3 regions of the Alkalilimnicola ehrlichii MLHE-1 genome follow, and region 1 is predicted to be linked to each of the others. Evidence: predicted binding sites of a transcription regulator. Region 1 holds the regulator's gene; each other region holds the start of a gene.
What was found. Region 1 encodes FliA, which starts transcription of late flagellar genes. Its sites were predicted from a motif close to GCTAAAGTTNNNNNNNNNNCNGCCGATA; they were not measured.
Positions count from the first base shown of each region.

Region 2: a site for FliA is predicted at 4,208-4,235, ahead of MLG_RS04595 (chemotaxis protein). Genes of this name have one in related genera too.
Region 3: a site for FliA is predicted at 3,789-3,816, ahead of MLG_RS09845 (methyl-accepting chemotaxis protein). Genes of this name have one in related genera too.

Region 1 covers NC_008340.1:1,118,887-1,125,814, forward strand. Annotated here, with positions in the region: gene flhA (flagellar biosynthesis protein FlhA) at 1-811, shown strand, start outside; gene flhF (flagellar biosynthesis protein FlhF) at 830-2,230, shown strand; gene MLG_RS05050 (MinD/ParA family protein) at 2,265-3,098, shown strand; gene MLG_RS05055 (RNA polymerase sigma factor FliA) at 3,095-3,823, shown strand; gene cheY (chemotaxis response regulator CheY) at 3,875-4,270, shown strand; gene MLG_RS05065 (protein phosphatase CheZ) at 4,275-5,036, shown strand; gene MLG_RS05070 (chemotaxis protein CheA) at 5,106-6,928, shown strand, end outside.
Region 2 covers NC_008340.1:1,005,084-1,012,011, forward strand. Annotated here, with positions in the region: gene rpsP (30S ribosomal protein S16) at 148-414, shown strand; gene rimM (ribosome maturation factor RimM) at 431-943, shown strand; gene trmD (tRNA (guanosine(37)-N1)-methyltransferase TrmD) at 961-1,743, shown strand; gene rplS (50S ribosomal protein L19) at 1,766-2,119, shown strand; gene MLG_RS04580 (flagella synthesis protein FlgN) at 2,329-2,808, opposite strand; gene flgM (flagellar biosynthesis anti-sigma factor FlgM) at 2,851-3,171, opposite strand; gene flgA (flagellar basal body P-ring formation chaperone FlgA) at 3,323-4,000, opposite strand; gene MLG_RS04595 (chemotaxis protein) at 4,282-5,220, shown strand; gene MLG_RS04600 (CheR family methyltransferase) at 5,273-6,106, shown strand; gene flgB (flagellar basal body rod protein FlgB) at 6,411-6,815, shown strand; gene flgC (flagellar basal body rod protein FlgC) at 6,830-6,928, shown strand, end outside.
Region 3 covers NC_008340.1:2,200,141-2,207,068, forward strand. Annotated here, with positions in the region: gene MLG_RS09835 (glutathione S-transferase family protein) at 1-330, shown strand, start outside; gene MLG_RS09840 (SLC13 family permease) at 631-2,010, opposite strand; gene MLG_RS09845 (methyl-accepting chemotaxis protein) at 2,114-3,739, opposite strand; gene ffh (signal recognition particle protein) at 3,844-5,214, opposite strand; gene MLG_RS09855 (cytochrome C assembly family protein) at 5,392-6,186, shown strand; gene MLG_RS09860 (thioredoxin family protein) at 6,239-6,817, opposite strand.

The DNA.
Region 1 (6,928 bases):
CGGGCGCGAACTGGCCATCAACCCCGGCAGCGTTCAGGGCCAGGTCAAGGGCATCCCCACCAAGGACCCGGCCTTCGGCCTGGAGGCGGTCTGGATCGAGCCCTCGCAGCGGGATTACGCCCAGACCCTCGGCTACACGGTGGTGGACACCAGCACGGTGATCGCCACCCACCTGTCGCAACTGGTGCAGCAGAACGCCCACCGCCTGCTGGGGCACGAGGAGGTGCAGAAGCTGCTGGATATCCTCGCCCAGAGCCAGCCCAAGCTGGTGGAGGAGGTGGTGCCCAACACCCTGCCGTTGTCGGTGGTGGTGAAGGTGCTGCAGAACCTGCTGGAGGAGCGCATCCCGGTGCGCGACATGCGCAGCATTGTCGAGATCCTGGCCGAGTACGGGGCGCGCAGCAAGGACCCGGCCCAGCTCACCCAGGCGGCGCGCGAGGCACTGGGCCGCCAGATCGTGCAGAACATCGCCGGCATGACCCGGGAGCTGCCGGTGATGACCCTGGATCCGCAACTGGAACAGATGTTGCTAAATGCAATACAGGGCGGCGGGGAAACGTCGGGCGGCTTCGAGCCGGGCCTGGCCGAGCGCCTCCAGCAGTCGTTGGCGGACACCACCCGCAAGCAGGAGATGGCGGGTCAGCCGGCGGTCCTGCTCACCTCGCCGCAACTGAGGAGTTGGCTGCAGCGGCTTATCCGCCACAGCGTGCCCAGCCTGCACGTGCTCTCGTACAACGAGATCCCGGATGACCGCCAGGTTCGCATCGTAGCCACCGTAGGCCAGCAACAGCAGGTCGGCGGCGGCCAATAAAGGACAAGAGGGCAGGCGATGAAGATCCAGCGCATATTCGCCGAGGACATGCGGCAGGCCATCCGTAAGGTGCGCGAGGAGCACGGCCCCGAGGCCGTGATCCTCTCCACCAAGCCGGTTGAGGGTGGGGTGGAGGTGATCTCCGCCATCGACTACGACGAGCGGGCCGTGCAGCAGGCGGCGGGTGGCGCCGGCGAGCGGGGGGCGGGGCGTCCCGGCGGTTTGCCGCTGGGGGCCATCGGCGAGAACCGCCACCGCCGTCAGACGACCGCGGAGGCGGCCGCCGCTGGCGGGGCGTCCCGGCGGCAGGTGGACATCACCGTGGGCGACGATGACGACGGGGAGGCCCTGTTCGCCGATCTCCAGGCCGCCCATGAGCAGTCCAGTCGCGAGGCGGCGGCGCAGCAACCGGCGGCGGGGGAACGGCCTGTGCGGCGCCGGGGCCGAGGGGCTGAGACCGCGCCCCGGGTGGAGTGGGCCCAGGACCCGGCCATGAATGAGATGCGCGAGGAGCTGCGCCAGTTGCGCGGGTTGTTCGAGAGTCAGCTCAGCCTGATGGAGTGGGGCCGGATGGGGCAGCGGCACCCGGCCCGGGCCGGGCTGCTCAAGCGCCTGGCCGATATGGGGATGGGCAGTGACGTGGCCCGCCGCCTGGCCGACCACATCCCCGCCGAGGCGGAACCGGGCGAGGCCTGGGCCCGTGCCCTGGCGATCATCGAGCGCAACCTGCAGGTGGCCGAGGACGACATCCTGGAGCAGGGCGGGGTGATGGCCCTGGTGGGGCCCACCGGGGTGGGCAAGACCACCACCGTGGCCAAGCTGGCGGCGCGCTTTGCCCTTAAGCACGGCCGCGATCAGGTGGCCCTGGTCTCCACCGATACCTTCCGCATCGGCGCCCAGGACCAGTTGCGCAATTTCGCCAGCATCCTGCAAGTGCCGGTCTACAACGCCGCCAGCGGCGAGGAGCTGGCCGGGGTATTGGAGAATCTCGATGACAAGCGGTTGGTGCTGGTGGACACGGCGGGCATGAGCCAGCGTGACGTGCGCCTTGCCGAGCAGTTCACGGCCCTGCGCGAGAGCAGTCGGCGACTGCGCACCTGCCTGGTCCTGTCGGCGGCGACCCAGTTGAGCACGCTGACCGAATCCATGCGCGCCTTCGCGGTGGCGGAGCCGCAGGGCTGCATCTTCACCAAACTGGATGAGGCCACCAGCCTGGGCGGGCTGCTCACCGTGGCCCTGCGTAGCCGGCTGCCCATCGCCTGGCTGGGGACCGGACAACGGGTGCCGGAAGACCTTGAGGTTGCCAGGGGTGATAGACTAGCCGAACTAGCTAGTACCTTGGTGGAGGAGTGCCACCAGGAAGTGGACGAGGAGGCCCTGGCGCTGAGCCTGGGCGGTTCAAGGCATGCAGGCGAGTAACACGGATTCCGATCAGGCAGCAGGACTGAGACGCATGGCTAATCCCAGACCGGTCAAGGTCATTGCCGTAACCAGCGGCAAGGGCGGTGTCGGCAAGACCAACGTGTCCGTCAACCTGGCGGCGGCACTCAGTGCGCAGAAGCAGCGCGTCATGCTCATGGACGCGGACCTGGGGCTTGCCAACGTGGATGTGATGCTCGGTCTGTCGCCGCGAAAGAACCTCTCCCACGTCATTGACGGCACGGCCAGCCTGGAGGAGGTGCTGCTCCAGGCGCCCGGGGACTTCACCATCGTGCCGGCCTCGTCGGGCACCCAGCGCATGGCCGAACTCACCCCCGCGGAGCATGCCGGGCTGATCCGCAGCTTCAGCGAGCTCAATCACGAGCTGGACTACCTGCTGGTGGATACCGCCGCCGGCATCTCCGACGGTGTCATGAGCTTCGCCAAGGCCTCGCGCGAGGTCCTGGTGGTGGTCTGTGACGAGCCCTCCTCCATCACCGATGCCTACGCCCTGATCAAGGTGCTCAACCGCGACCACGGGGTGGAGCGCTTTCACATGGTGGCCAACCGGGTGCGTTCCCCCGAGGAGGGCCGGCAGTTGTTCCGCAAGCTCTCCGCCGCCACCGACCGGTTCCTGGACCTGGCCATCGACTACGTGGGCATGGTCCCCGAGGACGACTGCCTGCGCCGTGCGGTGCAGAAGCAGCAGCCGGTGGTGACCAGTTACCCGGGCAGCCCGGCCGCGCGGGCCTTCAAGGACATGGCCATGCGGGTGCGTAAGTGGCCCTCGCCGGCGCATCTGGCCGGCACCCTGGAGTTCTTCGTGGAGCGCCTGGTGCAACACAGCACCGGGGAGGTGTCCTCATGAACGGACATGCCATGTACGCCGAGGTGGCGGCTCAGCACGACAACGATCTGCTGGTGCAGCACGCCTCGCTGGTCAAACGCATCGCTCACCACTTGGCCGGCCGTTTGCCGCCCAGTGTGCAATTGGACGATTTGATCCAGGCCGGCATGGTGGGCCTGCTGGAGGCGGCGCGGCAGTTCGACCCCGGTCAGGGGGCCAGCTTTCAGACCTACGCCGGTATCCGGATCCGCGGCGCGATGCTGGACGAGATCCGGCGGCTGGACTGGACCCCGCGCTCGGTACACCGCAAGGGCCGCTCGGTGGCCGAGGCCATCCGGGCCGTGGAGCATCGGACCGGGCGAGATGCCCGCGACCACGAGGTGGCCCAGGAGCTGGGCATCACCCTCGATGAGTACCACCAGATCCTGCAGGATGTCTCCACATCCCGCATCTTCAGCATCGACCAGGAGGATCCGGCCACCGGCGAGCCCCATCAGTTGCCCGGGGATCATCCGGAGCCGTTCGCCGAGATCACGGACGAGGGCTTCCAGAGGGCACTGGCCGAGGCCATCCGCCGGCTGCCCGAACGGGAGCAGCTCATCATGGCCCTGTACTACGACGAGGAACTCAACCTGCGCGAGATCGGCGAGGTGTTGAATGTCACCGAGTCACGCGTCAGCCAGATCCACGGTCGGATTGTGGTCAAGCTGCGAGAGGCGTTAAAGGAATGGCTCGGCCGGAGCTGAGCCGTGCCGAACACCACTGGGCCGGATGCAATTAGGGGGATAGCCATAGCCATGAACAAGAATATGAAGATCCTCATCGTGGACGATTTCTCGACGATGAGGCGGATCATCAAGAACCTGCTGCGCGACCTGGGCTTCAACAACACGGTGGAGGCGGACGACGGCAAGACGGCGTTGCCCATCCTCAAGCGCGGCGGCATCGATTTCCTGGTCACCGACTGGAACATGCCGGGCATGAGCGGCCTGGACCTGCTCAAGGAGGTGCGCGCCGACCCGGAGCTCAAGGACCTGCCGGTGCTCATGGTCACCGCCGAGGCCAAACGGGACCAGATCATCGCGGCGGCCCAGGCCGGGGTCAACGGCTATATCGTCAAGCCCTTCACCGCGGTCACCCTGAGGGAGAAGATCGAGAAGATCTTCGAGCGGATCGACGCCGGGGGGGCCTGAATCCATGGGGCGTGAACAGGACGACACCCTGGCGCAGTACCGGGAGGCCGCCGAGCGCCTGCTGGCCGCCGTGGAGCAGGGCGATGCCCAAACCGCTGACGCCATCGTCGACGAGTTGACCCACCTGCGCGAGACTGAGCTCTTCCAGCAGCTGGGGCAGCTCACCCGCGATCTGCACGAGGCCATCAAGTCCTTCAAGCTGGACACCCGGCTGTCGGACATCGCGGCCAACGACATCCCCGATGCCCGCGAGCGCCTGAACTACGTCATCACCATGACCGAGCAGGCCGCGCACCGGACGCTGGGCATTATCGAGGAGGCCATGCCGCTCACCGATACGCTGCGCGACCAGTCCGCCGAGCTGGCCGAGCGCTGGCGCGCCTTTCGCCGCCGTGAGCTCTCCGCCGACGAGTTCCGTACCCTGTCGCGGGATATCGACGGCTTCCTGGGACGCACCCGGCTCTCCGCCTCCGACCTGCACAGCAAGCTCTCCGAGGCGCTGATGGCCCAGGACTACCAGGACATCACCGGCCAGATTATCCGCCGGGTCATCGGACTGGTGGAGGAGGTCGAGGAGAACCTGGTGCAGATGGTCGCCCTGTCCGGCAAGGCCCGGGGTGAAGAAACCCGCCGGGCTGCCGATAAGCCCCGGGAGAGCAAGGAGACCGACATGCGGGGCGAGGGGCCGCAGATGCCCGGCAAGGGCGAGGACGTGGTCAAGGGCCAGGACGACGTGGACGACCTGCTGTCCAGCCTCGGCTTCTGAGCCGTACGCCGCACCGCCCGCCGGCGGGCGCCGGCCGCTCCGCCACCGCATCACAATCAGGGGGCAGGCATGGGGATCGACATCGAAGACGACATCGTCCAGGACTTCCTGGTGGAGTCCCGGGAAATCCTGGACAACCTCGGTGAACAGCTGGTGGATCTGGAGCAGCGGCCTGACGACAAGGACCTGCTCAATGCCGTCTTCCGCGGTTTCCATACCATCAAGGGCGGCGCCGGCTTTCTCAACCTGGACCCGCTGGTGGACGTCTGCCACCGCACCGAGGATGTCTTCAACCTGCTGCGCAACGGCGAGCGCACGGTGACCCCGGAGCTGATGGACACCGTGCTGCAGGCGCTGGATGTGGTGGTCAATCAGTTCAATAGCATCGAGAACGGAGAGGACCCGCAGCCGGCCGCACCGGAGCTGTTACGCGACCTTGAGGCCCTGAATATCACCGACGAGCAGCGCCTGGGCACCGACGGTGATGAGGCAGCGTCGACGGCCACCCCCGCCGGCGATGAACCCGCCGCGGCCGGTGAGCCGGAGGGCGACATCAGCGATCGGGAGTTCGAGGCCCTGCTGGATGCCCTGGAGGAGGAAAAGGGCGAGGGCGACGCTGCGCCGGCGGAGGTCCGGGCGCCGGCGCAAGGCGCCGCCGGCGGTGATGAGATCTCCGACGAGGAGTTCGAGGCACTGCTCGACGAGTTGCACGGCAAGGGCCGGCACGCCGGGGTACCGGAGAAGGCGCTGCCCGAGGATGCCGGCGCGACCGCACCGGCGGATCAGAGCCTGGCGGCCGGTGACGACAGGATCAGCGAGGACGAGTTCGAGGCCCTGCTGGATGACCTGCACGGCAAGGGCGGGGCGCCCGGCAAGCCGGCCGACGAGGGCGGGCAGCCGGCGCCACCCGCCGGCGCCAGCGCGCCGGGGCAGGCCACCAAACCGGCCGGGCCGCCGCGGACGCAGGCCAGCGCCAAGCCGGCCGCCAAGCCAGCGCCGGGCGGCGGGGGCACCGGCCAGGGTGGGGGTAATGGCGGAAATGGCCCCGGGAGCGGCGGTGCGGGCAAGGCGCCGGCGCCCAAGCCCGAGGCCACCGTGCGCGTGGACACCGCCAAGCTGGACGACATCATGAACCTGGTGGGCGAACTGGTGCTGGTGCGCAACCGCCTGGCCACGCTGCGGGGCGTGTTGGGCGACGAACGCATGGGGCAGGCGGTCTCTGACCTGGAGTTGGTCACCTCCGATCTGCAGACGGCGGTGATGAAGACCCGCATGCAGCCGATCAAGAAGGTCTTCGGACGCTTCCCGCGGGTGATCCGTGACCTGGCCCGCGGGATGCACAAGGAGATCAAGCTGGAGATGCGCGGCGAGGACACCGACCTGGACAAGAACATGGTGGAGGCGCTCGCCGACCCCATGGTCCACCTGGTGCGCAACGCCGTCGACCACGGCATCGAGTCGCCGGAGGAGCGTGAGGCCGCCGGTAAGCCGCGCACCGGCACGGTGTTGCTGGGTGCCGAGCAGGAGGGGGACCACATCCTGCTCACCATCGCCGATGACGGCCGCGGCATGGATGCCGAGAAGCTGCGCAATATCGCCGTGGAGAAAGGGGTGATGGATCGGGAGTCGGCCAACCGGCTGGACGAGAAGGAGTGCTACAACCTGATCTTCGCCGCCGGGTTCTCCACCAAGGAGGAGATCTCCGACGTCTCCGGCCGGGGCGTCGGCATGGACGTGGTCAAGAACAGCATCTCGCGGCTCAACGGCACCGTGGACATCGACTCCGAGCTGGGTGTCGGCACCACCATGAAGATCCAGTTGCCGCTGACCCTGGCCATTTTGCCCACGCTGATGGTCAAGGTGGGGGGGCGGAAGTTTGCGTTGCCCATGTC
Region 2 (6,928 bases), 110 kb from region 1:
GCCCCCGGGCGGGCCGCCATTGCCCATCGGGTACTTCACTTTGCCCGCAAAACCGGTACAATGCCCGGCTTACTCAAGTTTGCCGTGGCCGTGTCTGCATCATCAGGTGGGCACGGCTTTGTTCAGTTGAAGAGGTTGGTTTACGCAATGGTAACCATTCGTCTGGCGAGGACCGGAGCCAAGAAGCGCCCGTTTTACCACATCGTGGTGACGGACAGCCGCAACCCCCGTGATGGCCGCTTCATTGAGCGCCTGGGCTTTTTTAACCCCATTGCCGCCGGCAAGGAAGAGCCCCTGCGGGTGGACGTGGAGCGCGCGCGCCACTGGCTGGACAAGGGGGCCCGCCCGTCCGAGCGTGCCGCCCAGCTGCTGCGCAAGGCGGAGAAGCAGGGCGCTGCCGAGGCTGCCGAGTAACACGGCATTGCACGGTATGGAGGGGGCCGACGACATCGTTCCGATGGGCGAGGTGGTCGGTCTGCATGGCGTGCGGGGCTGGGTGAAGGTGTACTCCCACACCGAGCCGCGTGAGGCCATACTGGATTACCCCCATTGGTATCTGCGCCGTGACGACGGCGACTGGGTGCCAGTGGAGCGCACCGCGGGGCGCTGCCAGGGGAAGGGCCTGGTGGCCGCCTTCCGGGACGTGGAGGATCGCGACCGGGCACGGGCCTACATCGGCCTGCAGATTGGCGTGCCGCGGCGTGATCTGCCCGAACTGCCCGAGGGGCAGTACTACTGGGCGGACCTGGAGGGGCTGGCCGCCTATACGACCGGCGGGGAACCGCTGGGACGGGTGTCACACCTGTTTGCCACCGGCGCCAACGACGTGTTGGTGTTGCAGGGCGACCGGGAGCGGCTGGTGCCCTTCGTGTACGGTCAGACGGTGCGCCGGGTGGACCTGACCGCCGGACGCATCGAGCTGGACTGGGACCCTGATTTTTGACGGCCAGAGAGCGGAACATGGGTGAGTCCGGGGCGGACACCGGCGGCTTGCACCGGATCGACGTGATCACCCTCTTCCCCGAGTTGGTCGCGGCGGTGGGGCACCACGGTATCACCGGCCGGGCGGTGGAGCGGGGGCTGCTGGAGCTCCAGCTCTGGAATCCGCGGGACGATGCGAGCGACCGGCACGGCACCGTGGACGACCGCCCCTACGGCGGCGGCCCCGGGATGGTCATGAAGGTGGAGCCGCTGGCCACCACCCTGCGCAAGGCGCGGGCCGCCAGCACACTCCCGTCGCGGGTCATCTACCTGAGCCCGCAGGGGCGCAGGCTGGACCAGGCCGGGGTGCGCGAGCTGGCGGACGAGCAGCGGCTGATCCTGATCTGTGGCCGCTACGAGGGCATCGATGAGCGGGTGATCGAGGCCGAGGTGGACGAGGAGTGGTCCATCGGCGACTACGTGCTCAGCGGCGGCGAACTGCCGGCCATGGTGATGGTGGACGCCCTCACCCGGATGATTCCCGGCGCCCTGGGCCACCAGGATTCCGCGGAGGAGGACAGCTTCACCGACGGGCTCCTGGACTGCCCGCACTACACCCGGCCGGAGTGCTGGGAGGGGCGACAGGTGCCCACGGTGCTGCTCTCCGGGGATCACGGCCGGGTGGCGCGCTGGCGGCGCAAGCAGGCGCTGGGTCGGACCTGGCTGAGGCGGCCGGAATTGCTGCGGGAGCGGGAGCTGGACGATAATAGCCGCCGGCTTCTGGAAGAATTCATTGATGAGCACCGGGCAGCGGACCGGTAAATCGAGAACCGAGGGTACAGGCATGAACATCATCGAGCAGCTCGACAAGGAGCAGATGGCGGCCCGCGAGGCCAAGATTCCCGAGTTCGGTCCCGGCGACACCGTGACCGTCCAGGTCTGGGTGAAGGAAGGCGGTCGTGAGCGTCTGCAGGCCTTCGAGGGCGTGGTGATTGCCAAGCGCAACCGCGGCATCAACAGTGCCTTCACGGTGCGCAAGGTCTCCCATGGTGAGGGCGTCGAGCGCGTCTTCCAGACCTACAGCCCGATCATCGAGAGCGTGAAGGTCAAGCGCCGGGGTGACGTGCGCCGCGCCAAGCTTTACTACCTGCGCGAGCGCAGCGGCAAGTCTGCCCGCATCAAGGAAAAGGTGAAGTAAGGCGGCGGGTGCCCGTCCGCCGGGGTGTTGCCTCCGGCGGGCCCCGTCAACAGGAAGCCCCCGGTGGCTACGCCATCGGGGGCTTCCTGTTTGCTGCCGCTACGATCGGGCGGTTTAGCTGAGTGTGGTGATCGCCCGTTCCGCACGTTCGCCCCGGTCCGCCCCAAAGCCGGCGCGCTGGGCGACCGGCCCGGCCACGGCGCCGGTCGTCAGGCGCTGGTGATGCATCGCCCGGGCCCGGCGCCCCCTTGGGCGCCGTCCCGCCCGTAGGTGACCCCCTGGGCGGGGGCCCCGGTCAGGATGGCAAGGATGCCGGCGGTCTGCTCCAGGCTGCGGTGGATCAACCGGCCGTTGGCCTCGTTGCTGCGCTGTAGTGCCTGCAACTGGCGGGTCAGGGCCTGCCACTCCGCCTCCAGGCCGGCGTCCGACCGCTCGCGCAGCAGACGGCGCATGCCCTCCGGGTCCGGCGCATAGCCCAGCGCCCAGGCCGCCTCCGCGCGCTGGCGCTCCGCCGCTTCCAGCGTCGCCAGCGCCTCCAGCTTCTCGGGCATCAACGCGGTAAGGCCCTCGGGGTCGCGCTGCTCCAGCAGGCCGCGCTCCCGTTCGAGCACCGCCATGACCGTGTGCGCACACTCCTGGCAGCGTTGCAGGCTGTCACGGAGGCGGTCATCCTGGTCAGAGTCGGTCATAAGCCGTCGTCCTCACGGTGCCGGGGGCGGCCTGCCGCCCGGTCAGTCGTTCAGGAGGTTCTCCAGTTCCACCATGCGGCTGGCGATCCGCTCCGCATCCACCGGATACTCGCCGTTGGCGATGCGCTCTTTCAGCGCATCGACCCGCTCCCGGTTCACCTCCGGGGTGGCGTCGATCTGCTGGCGCACGGCCTGCAGCCGGTCGGAGACCGCGGCCTGGTCGGCGGCGGGGCGCTCGCCGGCAGCCGATGACCGCTCGCCGGCGCCGTCCTGCCGGGTGCTGCCACCTGCCTTGCCGGCATTGCCCGGGGTCAGTCCCGGGGTGGCCGGGAGCCGGTTGCCGTTGTTGATGGGATCCGTCATTGTGCTCTCTCCGTCCAGAATCTTGACTCAGCGTTGCCCGGGGTGGGGCTGAGCGGTCACTCTGGATAGTCAATCGGCCGATCGTCCGGAAACTTTAGCCGGCTATCGCTGATTTGAGAATATGCGAAAACCGTGCCGGTGGCGATGCCCCTCACCGACCGACCTCCACCAGGGATTCGCCGGCCACCCGGCCCTCGACCACTCGCCCGGAGCTGCCCGCCTCGACCCGCACGATATCGCCCAGCACGCCGCTCTCCAATGCCTTGCCCTGGCCGGTCACCTGCACCCTGCCGCCGCCCGCGCGCAGCGTGACACTGCGACCGCGCTGCACGAGCTGCGGTGCGGCCAGCGCGTTGCCGGCAATCAGATCGCCCCGGCGCAGCGATCGGCGCAGCTCCTTGCCGATGAGATGCTCGGCTTCGGTCTCGTAGGGGCGGTGCAGTGAGGCGAGCTGGCGGCGCTCGGTGGTCACACTGTCGGCCCTCAGGCGTTCGCCTCGGCGCAGCGGACGGGCGGCCACGAGGACCTCCACCTGGGTATCCACCCGGGCGCTGACATAGACCGTCCAGGGCTGGGTGCCGGTGCAGCGCACGCCCACGGTGAGATTGCCAACACCCCGATTATCGTGGGGAGAAAACGCCTCCAGGGCGCCGTCACAGGGGTGCAGCCGCAGGCGCGGGTCCAGCCGTCCGATGGTGATCTCCAGCTCGTCACCGAGCCCGGTAAATTGCCCCTCGACCCAAGTAGCAGCGGTGGACCGGATGTCGTCGAGCGACTGGCGCTCCGCCTGCACGGGACCGCTGGCCGTCAAAAAAATGGCTGTCAGCAATAGCCCGATTGTCCGGGGCGACACGGTGTGCCTGGGCATTGTGGCTGCTCCGTCAATGAACCCTGTGGGGGACTGGGGTGGTGCAGGGTGACAGCAGGATTCATGCCAGGGCACTCGGTGGCCGCGATCATTCCTATTCACTAAAACCTATGGTGGAATAGGGCCGTGGCCCTTCGCCGCCCGCATGCCGGCGGGCCGGGGCGGGGGCCTCAAGTTTCGGGCCCCGCGACCGATGCCAAAGGCCAGGGTTGGACCGGCGTCCTGTAGCCACCGGGGGAGTCATGTCGCAGATTTTGCACGCAGTCGATCAGCGCACGCAGCTGGCGGGACGCAACCGCATGGAGTTGTTGCTGTTCCATTTCGGCGGCGCCCAGCGCTACGGCATCAACGTCTTCAAGGTGCGGGAGGTCATCCCCGCGCCGCGCCTGAGCCGGGTCCCCCAGAGCCACCCGGTGGCCCGAGGCATCGCCCACATCCGTGGCCAGACCATCCCGGTGCTGGACCTGAGCATGGCCGTGGGTGGCCCGCCGCTGGATGTCGGGGATGGCGGCTACGTGGTGGTCACCGAGTACAATCGTACGGTGCAGGGTTTCCTGGTGGCTGGGGTGGACCGTATCGTGAACCTGCAGTGGGAGGACGTGCTGCCGCCGCCCTCCCAGGGCTCCGGGGAGACCTACCTGACCGCCATCGCCCGCATCGAGGGGAAGATGGTGCAGATCATCGATGTGGAGAAGGTGCTGGCCGAACTCAACGCCGCCGGCGGGCTGGACCCGCGGCAGGTGGAGGGCGGCGCGGACGAGGCACTGCAGGGCGCGGAGGGCTGGCATGTGCTGGTGGCGGACGATTCCGTCATCGCCCGCCGGCAGGTGGTGCACACTGTGGAGGACCTGGGGTTGGCGTGCACCGCCGTGCGGGACGGCCTGGAGGCGCTGGAACAGCTCAAGGCCTGGACGGGGGAGACCCCCTCACCGCTCGACCGGCTCCTGATGGTGATCTCCGACGTGGAGATGCCCCGCATGGACGGCTACACGCTGACCAGCCGTATCCGCACCGACGAGGCCCTGCAGGGGCTCCATGTGCTGCTGCATTCGTCGTTGTCCGGGGTCTTTAACGAGCGGATGGTCCAGCAGGTGGGGGCGGACGATTTTCTGTCGAAGTTCCGTTCCAATGAACTGGCGGCGCGGGTGGAGAACCGCCTTGCGGCGGTGACGCAGCGCTGAGGTGCGGCCGACACGGTACGCACCCCTGCCGCGGTGGTGACTATCGCAGGGAGTGAGCTTGAGCGTTTCAGCCATTAAAGAGAAAGACTACCAGGCGTTCCGCCAGTTACTGGAGTCGTCCAGCGGCATTGTGTTGGGCGACAACAAGCAGTACCTGGTGGCGAGTCGTCTGGGGCCGCTGATGGCGGATCAGCGGGTTTCCGATCTGGGGGAGCTGGTCGAACGGCTGCGCCGTCCGGGCGGTGCGACCCTGCGTGCCAAGGTGGTCGAGGCGATGACCACCAACGAGACCCAGTGGTTCCGGGATGGTTTTCCCTTCCGCGTCCTGCGCGAGCGCATCCTGCCCGACTTCGTGGAGCGTGGTCAGCGCTCCATCCGCATCTGGTCCGCGGCCTGCTCCTCCGGTCAGGAGGCGTATTCCATCAGCATGACGGTGGATGAGTTCAACCAGTCGGGCCGGGGGGCGATCGACGCCGAGATCCTGGGCACCGATATCGCGCCGCGGATGATCGAGATGGCGCGTCAGGGGCGGTATCGGGCCAGTGTCGCCCGTCGCGGCCTCACTCCGGAGCGCCAGCAGCGCTTTTTCCGGGAGGTGGGTGACGACACCTGGGAGGTGCGCCCGGAGGTCAAGCGCCGGACCCGCTTTCAGCTACATAACCTGCTCGACAGCTATGCCTCACTGGGTCGGTTCGACATCATCTTCTGTCGTAATGTGCTCATCTACTTCTCCACGGATTCCCGTCGCGACATCATTCACCGCATGGCCCGGGCGGTCCGGCCCGGCGGCTGGCTGATCGTCGGCGCCTCGGAGTCCCTCTCCGGCTATGCGGCGGATTTTGAGATGAAGCGCCTGGACGGCGGTGTCGTCTACCGCCGCGCCTGAATCCGCCCCTTCGGGGCAAGGCCTTGCCGGCGGCCGGTAAAGGGCAGCCGCCCGTCCCGTCCTGGCTCGACGGCGAGCGGATGGTCTGACTCAGGCGTTGGCGATCTGGGGGCGGGGTGGCGGGTGTTCCCCGGTGGGGACGCCGCGAGTACATCCCTGTAGGCTCGTCGCCGGCCATCCCTGGCCGGCGACGCCCCACCGGGGAACACCCGCCACCCCGCCCCCAGATCGCCACCACCTCCCAATGTCTGACCTGGCATGCTGATTGCTTAATCTCCCATGGAAACCACAGGAGAGGTGAGTAATGAGCCTGTCGTTGGACAAAGCCTTTGGCACCCAGGAACTGGCCCTGCGCCTGCGCGCCGAGCGCTCGCAGCTCTTGGCCTCCAACATCGCCAATGCCGACACACCGCACTACAAGGCCCAGGATATGGACTTCCAGGCGGCCATGCGGGCCGCCGAGGGCAAGCAGGCCCAGCCGTTGCAGGCAACCCATGCCAAGCACTTTGCGGTCAGCCGCGGGGGCGGCCTGGCTGGCGACCCGCAAGCCCTCTACCGCGTGCCCCACGGCCCGGCCCTGGACGGCAACACGGTGGAGAGCCACGTCGAGCAGGCCCGGTTTGCCGAGAACTCGGTGCAGTACCAGGCGACGCTGACCTTCCTGGGCAATCGCATCACCGGCCTGCTCGGTGCCATTCGCGGTGAATGACGGAGATTTGACGCATGTCCCTGTTCAAGGTTTTCGATGTATCCGGCTCCGGCATGAACGCCCAGCAGACCCGCCTCAACACCGTCGCCAGCAACCTGGCCAACTCGGAGACC
Region 3 (6,928 bases), 1.1 Mb from region 1:
CAGCAGACGGGCTGGGGTCAGGGCCTGATGGAGGCGGCTTTTCAGACCGTGATCGCCCGCAAACACCAGGGGGCAGCAGCCGATGAGAGCGTATTGGGGCAGCGACGGCTGCGTGCGATCGATCGCACCCTGGCCGCGCTGGCGGACCACGGGATGGATCAACCCGGCACGAACACGGTCACTCTGGGGGGAATCGTGGTGGCGGTGGCACTGGATTACCTGCTGTTCCGATTGCCCGAGGTGGCTTGGCAGGACCGTCACCCGGCGCTGGCGCGCTGGCACGACGAGATGAGCAATCGGAGCAGTTTCCTCCGGACCCGTTTCCCTTGAAGGGGCGTGGGGAAAGAAAGCACCCCACCCGATGGCGCCATCGGGTGGGGGCATTGGCGGCCTTCCGGCTCTCCGGACCGTACCTTCCAGTGGCGCGGCCGAGGCATCCTTGCTGCGCTTCTTGCTGCATCATGCTGAAGTTATATCCCGTCACATCCTTGTGACGGTCGACCTCCCTGTCTGGTTACGTAAGCTACGCCTATTCGGTCATCTATAAATTGACCTGCATCAATTCATTCGCATCCTTGAGACTTTCTAGTCTATGATTTTATTACTATTCCTCACCCATTATGACTATTTCTAATCACCCAAAAGTGGGATTACCAGCAGGGTGCTCACCAGCACCAGTAATGGCAGGGCCGCCGCGGTAACCCACGCCCCAGCATAGAGCATATCCGTAACCCGAAGCCGTTCGCTGCCAAAGATAATGGCATTCGGGGGCGTGGCCACAGGGAGCATGAAGGCACAGGAGGCCGCCAGCGCCACCGGCACCGCCAGCAGCAGCGGGTCGAGCTCCAGCATCAAGGCCAGGGAGACCATCAACGGCAGCAGCGTCGCCGCAGTGGCGGTGTTACTGGTCACGTGGCTAAGCAGCATGGTCAGTGCGGCGATTACCGCAATCAACGACCAGACCGGCCACCCCGCCAGGTCAGTGAGCAACAGCGCGATGGCGCTGGACAGGCCGCTTTCCTCGATCGCCACCCCCAGGCTCAAACCACCGCCGACCAGCACCAGCACTCCCCAAGGCAGCTCGCGGGTCGAGGCCCAGTCCAGCAGGAACTGCTGGCGGCGCCAGTCCACCGGGACCAGAAAAAGCGCCACCCCCGCGGTCAGGGCGATACCGGCATCACTCAGCACCCCCCACGGCCAGACCTGCTGCAACAAGGGCCGACTGACCCAGGCCAAGGCGGTGAGCGCGAAGATGATCGCGACCCGGCGCTCGCCCCGGCCGATCCGCCCCAGTGATTTCCGCTGGGTGGCGATCAGCTCCGTGATCCCCTCCATGGTCTGGCGCTCCACGCGGTAGACCTTGTGGGTCAACAGCCACCAGGTGATCAGCAGCAGGGTCAGCGCCAGCGGGACGCCCAACAACATCCACTGGGCGAAGCCGATCACCACGCCCTGGCGATCGGCCAGGAACCCGGCCAGCAGCGCATTGGGCGGCGTCCCAATAAGGGTGCCCATACCGCCGATGTTCGCGGCAAAAGCGATACCGATGAGCAGGCCGAGGACGAAATCCCGCTCGATCCGCCCCCCTCTGTCCTCCAGCAGGGCAATCACCGACAGTCCGATCGGCAGCATCATGGCAGCGGTGGCGGTGTTGCTGACCCACATACTGAGGCCCGCCGTGGCGACCATGAAGCCCCCGATCAGCAGGTCCGGCCGCCGGCCGGCAAGGCTCAGGATGGTGATCGCGATACGCCGGTGCAGATTCCAGCGCTGGATCGCCATGGCCAACAGAAAGCCACCGAGGAAGAGAAAGATCAGCGGGTTGGCGTAGGGGGCCGCGGCACTCTCCACGCTGCTGACCCCCATAAGCGGCAGTACCACCACCGGCAACAGGGCCGTGACGGGCAGCGGCAGCGCTTCACTGACCCACCAGGTGGCCATCAACAAGGTCAGCGCGGCGACCCGCCAGGCCTCGGGCGAGAGCTCCCCGGGCGGCCCCAGTCCCACCATCAGTGCGAAGAGCGAAGGTCCCAGCAACAGCCCGAACACCCGGCGCCAGTGATGGGCCGCGCGTTCGGGCTGTTGCGTATTATCGGGACCGGGCGGACTCACCTCAGACCTTGAACTGCCCCACCAGCCCCTTCAGCTCCCGGGCCAGTTTCGCCAGCTCATCGCCAGCAGTGGCGGTCTCGCGGGACCCGTTGGCCGTCTGCTCGGCCACATCGGTGATGCTGGTGATATTGCGGTTGATCTCCTCGGCCACCGCGCTCTGCTCCTCAGCCGCACTGGCGATCTGCTCGTTGGAGCTGCTGATGGTCTGTACCGAGGAGGCGATCTCCTTCAAAGCCTCGCCGGCATCGCCCGCCTGCCCCACGGTCTGCTGCGCCTGGCCGTAACCGGCCTCCATGACCTGGACCGCGGTCTGGGTCTCCTGCTGCAGGCCGCTGATCATCTCCTGGATGCTCTGGGTGGACTCGTGGGTCCGGCTGGCCAGCGAGCGGACCTCGTCGGCGACCACGGCAAAGCCGCGACCGGCGTCGCCGGCGCGGGCCGCCTCGATGGCGGCGTTGAGCGCCAGCAGGTTGGTCTGTTCGGCGATCTCCCGAATCAGGTCGGAGACCTCACCGATGCGCTCGCTGTCCACTGCCAGCTTGCGGATCACCTCAGAGGCCTTCTGCACCTCCTCGGCCAACCGGTCGATGCTGGCGATGGTGCGCTCCACCACATCCTGGCCCCGCTCCGAGGCCTCGGCACCGGCGCGGGTGGCCTGGGCGGCGTCCTGCGCGTTGCGGGCCACCTCCTGGGCGGTGGCGGTCATCTCATTCATGGCCGTCGCCACCTGTTCGATCTGCTCGCGCTGGGACTCCACCCCCTGGTTGGTCTGCACGGTCACGGACGAGACCCGGTCTGCGGCATCGGTCAGCCGGCTGGCGGTGTTGACCACCCGTTTCACCAGGTCGTGGAACTTGTCCATGGTGTGGTTGAAGGCCAGCGAGGCCTTGCCGATCTCATCCGTGCCCCGGTCGGGCAGCCGGCGGGTCAGATCCCCGTCACCGCTGGCGATGTCCTCCAGCCGCTCGGTCATATCGCTGAGCGGCGCGGAGACGAAGCGTTTGATGAACAGATAGACCACGCCCAGCAAGGGGATGCTGAGCAACACCGCCAGGCCGAAGACCAGGGTGCCAAAGCGGAACACGGCCTGGTTCACCTCCTGCAGGCCGATGCGCATGCTGACCGCCCCCAACACCTCGTCCTCCTCGGCCATGGCGTGACAGGCCATGCAGTTTTTACCCAGGTAGTCCCGCGCGTTGACGTTCGGGATGACCGCGTAAAGGTGATCACCCCCCGGCTCCACCTCGATATGCGCCTCACCGCTGGCCAGCACCTGCTCCTCGACGGCATTGGCCGGCTGGCTCACCGCCAACCCCTCGCCGAACTGCCGGCTGACGGCCTCGGAGCGCAGCACGCGCAGGTCCTCCATGTTGTGGAGGGCGAGGATCTGGTCCAGGAACTCGTCCCGGTCATCCATCTTCCAGAGGATCATCAGCGTGGTGAGACCGGCCATGGTCATTTCATTCATGGTCTCACTGAAGGTGACCGCCTGGGTGAGCGCGGTGTTGCGCTGTTCGTAGACCGACCAGGCGATGAGCGCACTCCAGGCGACCACCAGCATGAGCCAGATGGCCAGCAGCAGCCGCACCCAGATTGGCCAGTTGTTGAAGCGATTGACAAGATTCATTGGACACCTGCCCCGTAAGGTCCTTTTCAGTCATGGCGTGCCCTCTTAACATCGACGCCTTACGGGGTAACTTGAGCGGGTGCGGCAAACGGTGCCCTCCGGTGTCAGAAGCCCATGCCCGGCGGCAACTGTCCGCCGCCCCCGCCGAGCTGGCGCATCATCCGCTGCATGCCGCCCTTTTTCTTCATCTGCTTCATCATCTTCTGCATCTGTTTGAACTGCTTGAGCAGGCGGTTGACCTCCTGCACCTGGGTGCCGGAGCCCTGGGCGATGCGGCGCTTGCGGGAGCCGTTGATGATATCGGGCCGGCGCCGTTCATCCGGGGTCATGGAATTGATGATGGCCACCAGGCGGCGCACCTGCTTGTCGTCCATCCGGCCCTTGACCTGCTCGGACATGTTGCCCATGCCCGGCATCTTGTCCATCAGCCCACCGATGCCCCCCAGCTTGTTCACCTGCTCCATCTGCGACTTGAAGTCCTCAAGGTCGAAGCCCTTGCCCTTCTTGAGCTTCTTGCTGAGCTTCTCGGCCTCGCTGCGGTCGACCTTGCGCTCCACCTCCTCGACCAGGGAGAGCACGTCGCCCATGCCGAGGATCCGGGAGGCGACCCGGTCGGGGTGGAAGGGCTCCAGGGCGGTGGTCTTCTCCCCCACCCCCAGGAACTTGATGGGCTTGCCCGTGATGTGGCGGATGGACAGGGCCGCCCCGCCCCGGGCGTCGCCATCGGTCTTGGTCAGGATCACGCCGGTGAGCGGCAGGGCGTCGTGGAAGGCGCGCGCGGTGTTGGCCGCGTCCTGGCCGGTCATGCTGTCGACCACGAACAGCGTCTCCACCGGCGTCACGGCCTTGTGCAGGCGCTGCACCTCGTCCATGAGGTCCTGATCGATATGCAGCCGGCCGGCGGTGTCCACCAGCAGGACGTCGAAAAACTGCTTGCGGGCGTGATCCAGCGCCGCCCGGGCGATCCGCTCCGGGTCCTGATCGGCGGCGCTGGGGAACCACTCCACGCCCACCTCGTCGGCGAGGGTACGCAGCTGCTCGATGGCCGCCGGGCGGTAGATGTCGCAACTGACCACCAGCACCTTTTTCTTCTCCCGCTCGGTGAGATAGCGGGCGAGCTTAGCGGTGCTGGTGGTCTTGCCCGAGCCCTGCAAGCCGGCGAGCAGCACCACCGCTGGCGGCTTGGCGGCCAGGTCCAGGGCGTCGTTCTCTTCGCCCATGACCTGGACCAGTTCGTCCTTGACGATCTTGATCAGTGCCTGTCCGGGGGTGAGGCTTTTCATCACCTCCGCCCCCATGGCGCGCTCGCGCACCTGGGCGATGAACTCGCGCACCACCGGCAGGGCCACATCGGCCTCCAGCAGCGCCATGCGCACTTCGCGCAGGGTATCTTTGATGTTGTCCTCGGTCAGACGCCCTTTGCCGCGCAAGCGGCCCATGGCGTCCGAGAGGCGTCCACTGAGGTTGTCAAACATGGTTCATCTCGTCCCGTTGCCGGGGGTGGGCGTCCACCCACCCGGAGTTTGGCATCAGTATATCGTTAGCGGCCTTCGCTGACTTCCCGTGTTTCAGCTTGTATGCGATGATCAGCGCAGATTCCCAGTTTGCCCCCCTGTTTCCCGGGGGCTGCCCGGAGACGCTTCAACCTGACCATGCTGTTGCTTATCGCCATGCTGGCCGCCGCTCTCCACCTTCTGGCCGGCGGCCTGCTGTTCCTACGCCTGATCCACGGCACCGCCCGGGTGACGGGCCGCGGCCTGCCCCTGGGGCTGGCGGCGGTGGCGGCGCTGCTGCACGCGGTCGTGGTCTGGTCGGCGGTGTGGACACCGGTTGGGCTCAACCTGGGCTTTTTCAATGCCCTGGCGGTGGTCAGCCTGTTCATGGTGGTGGGCATGCTGCTGGCCACCAGTCGCCTGCCGGTCTGCCACCTCGGTGTCATCCTGCTGCCGATCAGCGCCTTCAGTGTGCTGATGGCCTGCACCCCCGACTGCGGCACGGTGGTGCCGCGCGAGCCCGGGGTCGACCTGCACATCCTCACCTCCATGCTCGGCTACAGCACCCTGGCCCTGGCGGCCATTCAGGCGCTGATCCTGGCCGCCCTGGATTACCGCCTGCGGCACCGGCGCATGGGGGGCTTCGTGCGCCGGCTGCCGGCACTCAACACCATGGAGCAACAGCTGTTCGGGATGCTCTGGCTGGGCTTCGCGCTGCTCTCCGTGGGCCTGCTCACCGGCCTGGTGTTCGTGGATGACCTGCTGGCCCAGCACCTGGTCCACAAGACCACGCTCTCGGTGGTCGCCTGGGTGGTCTTCGGCACGCTGCTGGTGGGCCGCTGGCGGCTGGGCTGGCGGGGCCAGACCGCCGTGCGCTGGACGCTCGGCGGCTTCGCCGCACTGATGCTGGCCTATTTCGGCAGCAAATTCGTGCTGGAATTGCTACTCGCCTGACCTGGGGCGGCCGGCGGCGGGCCCTCACTGCCCCACCGCCGCTGTTTCGCGACTAGAAGTAGGCCGGCTCGTTCCCCGGTTTCCACTTGATATTGCAGCCCATGCTCGGCCGCTGCTGCTCCTCAGGGAGGGTCTCGCCCCGGAGCAGGGCGTCGGCGGCCGCCCGCAAGTCCCGTCCGTCCACCGGTTGGTCATTGCCGGGTGTGGCCGCATCAAACCGGCCCCGGTAGACGAGCTTGAGATCGGCATCAAACAGGAAGAAGTCCGGGGTGCAGGCCGCACCGTATGCCTTGGCCACCTCCTGGGTCTCGTCCAGCAGATAGGGGAAGTCGTACCCCGCCACCCGCTTCTCCTCGGCCATGGCCTCCAGGTTGTCCTGGGGGTAGGCCTCGATGTCGTTGGCGCTGATCGCCACGGTGTTGATGCCCTTGCTGGCGTAGTCCCGGGCGAACGCCGCCAGCCCACCGCGGATGTGCTTGACGTAGGGGCAGTGGTTACAGATGAAGGCCACCAGCAGGCCGCGCCCGCCACGGACCTGCTCCAGGCTGACCTCGCCACCCTCGGTGGAAGGCAGGGTGAAGTCCGGGGCCGCTGTCCCCAGCGGCATCATTGTCGATTCGGTCCTTACCATGGTATCGGCTCCTTGGTTCACTCGTTGCGTAGCCCGCCAGGCGTTCCGCCGTCCGGCGCGGCCGGGCTTCAACATACCCCCGTTCCCGGACATAAGAAAAGGCCTGCCGGT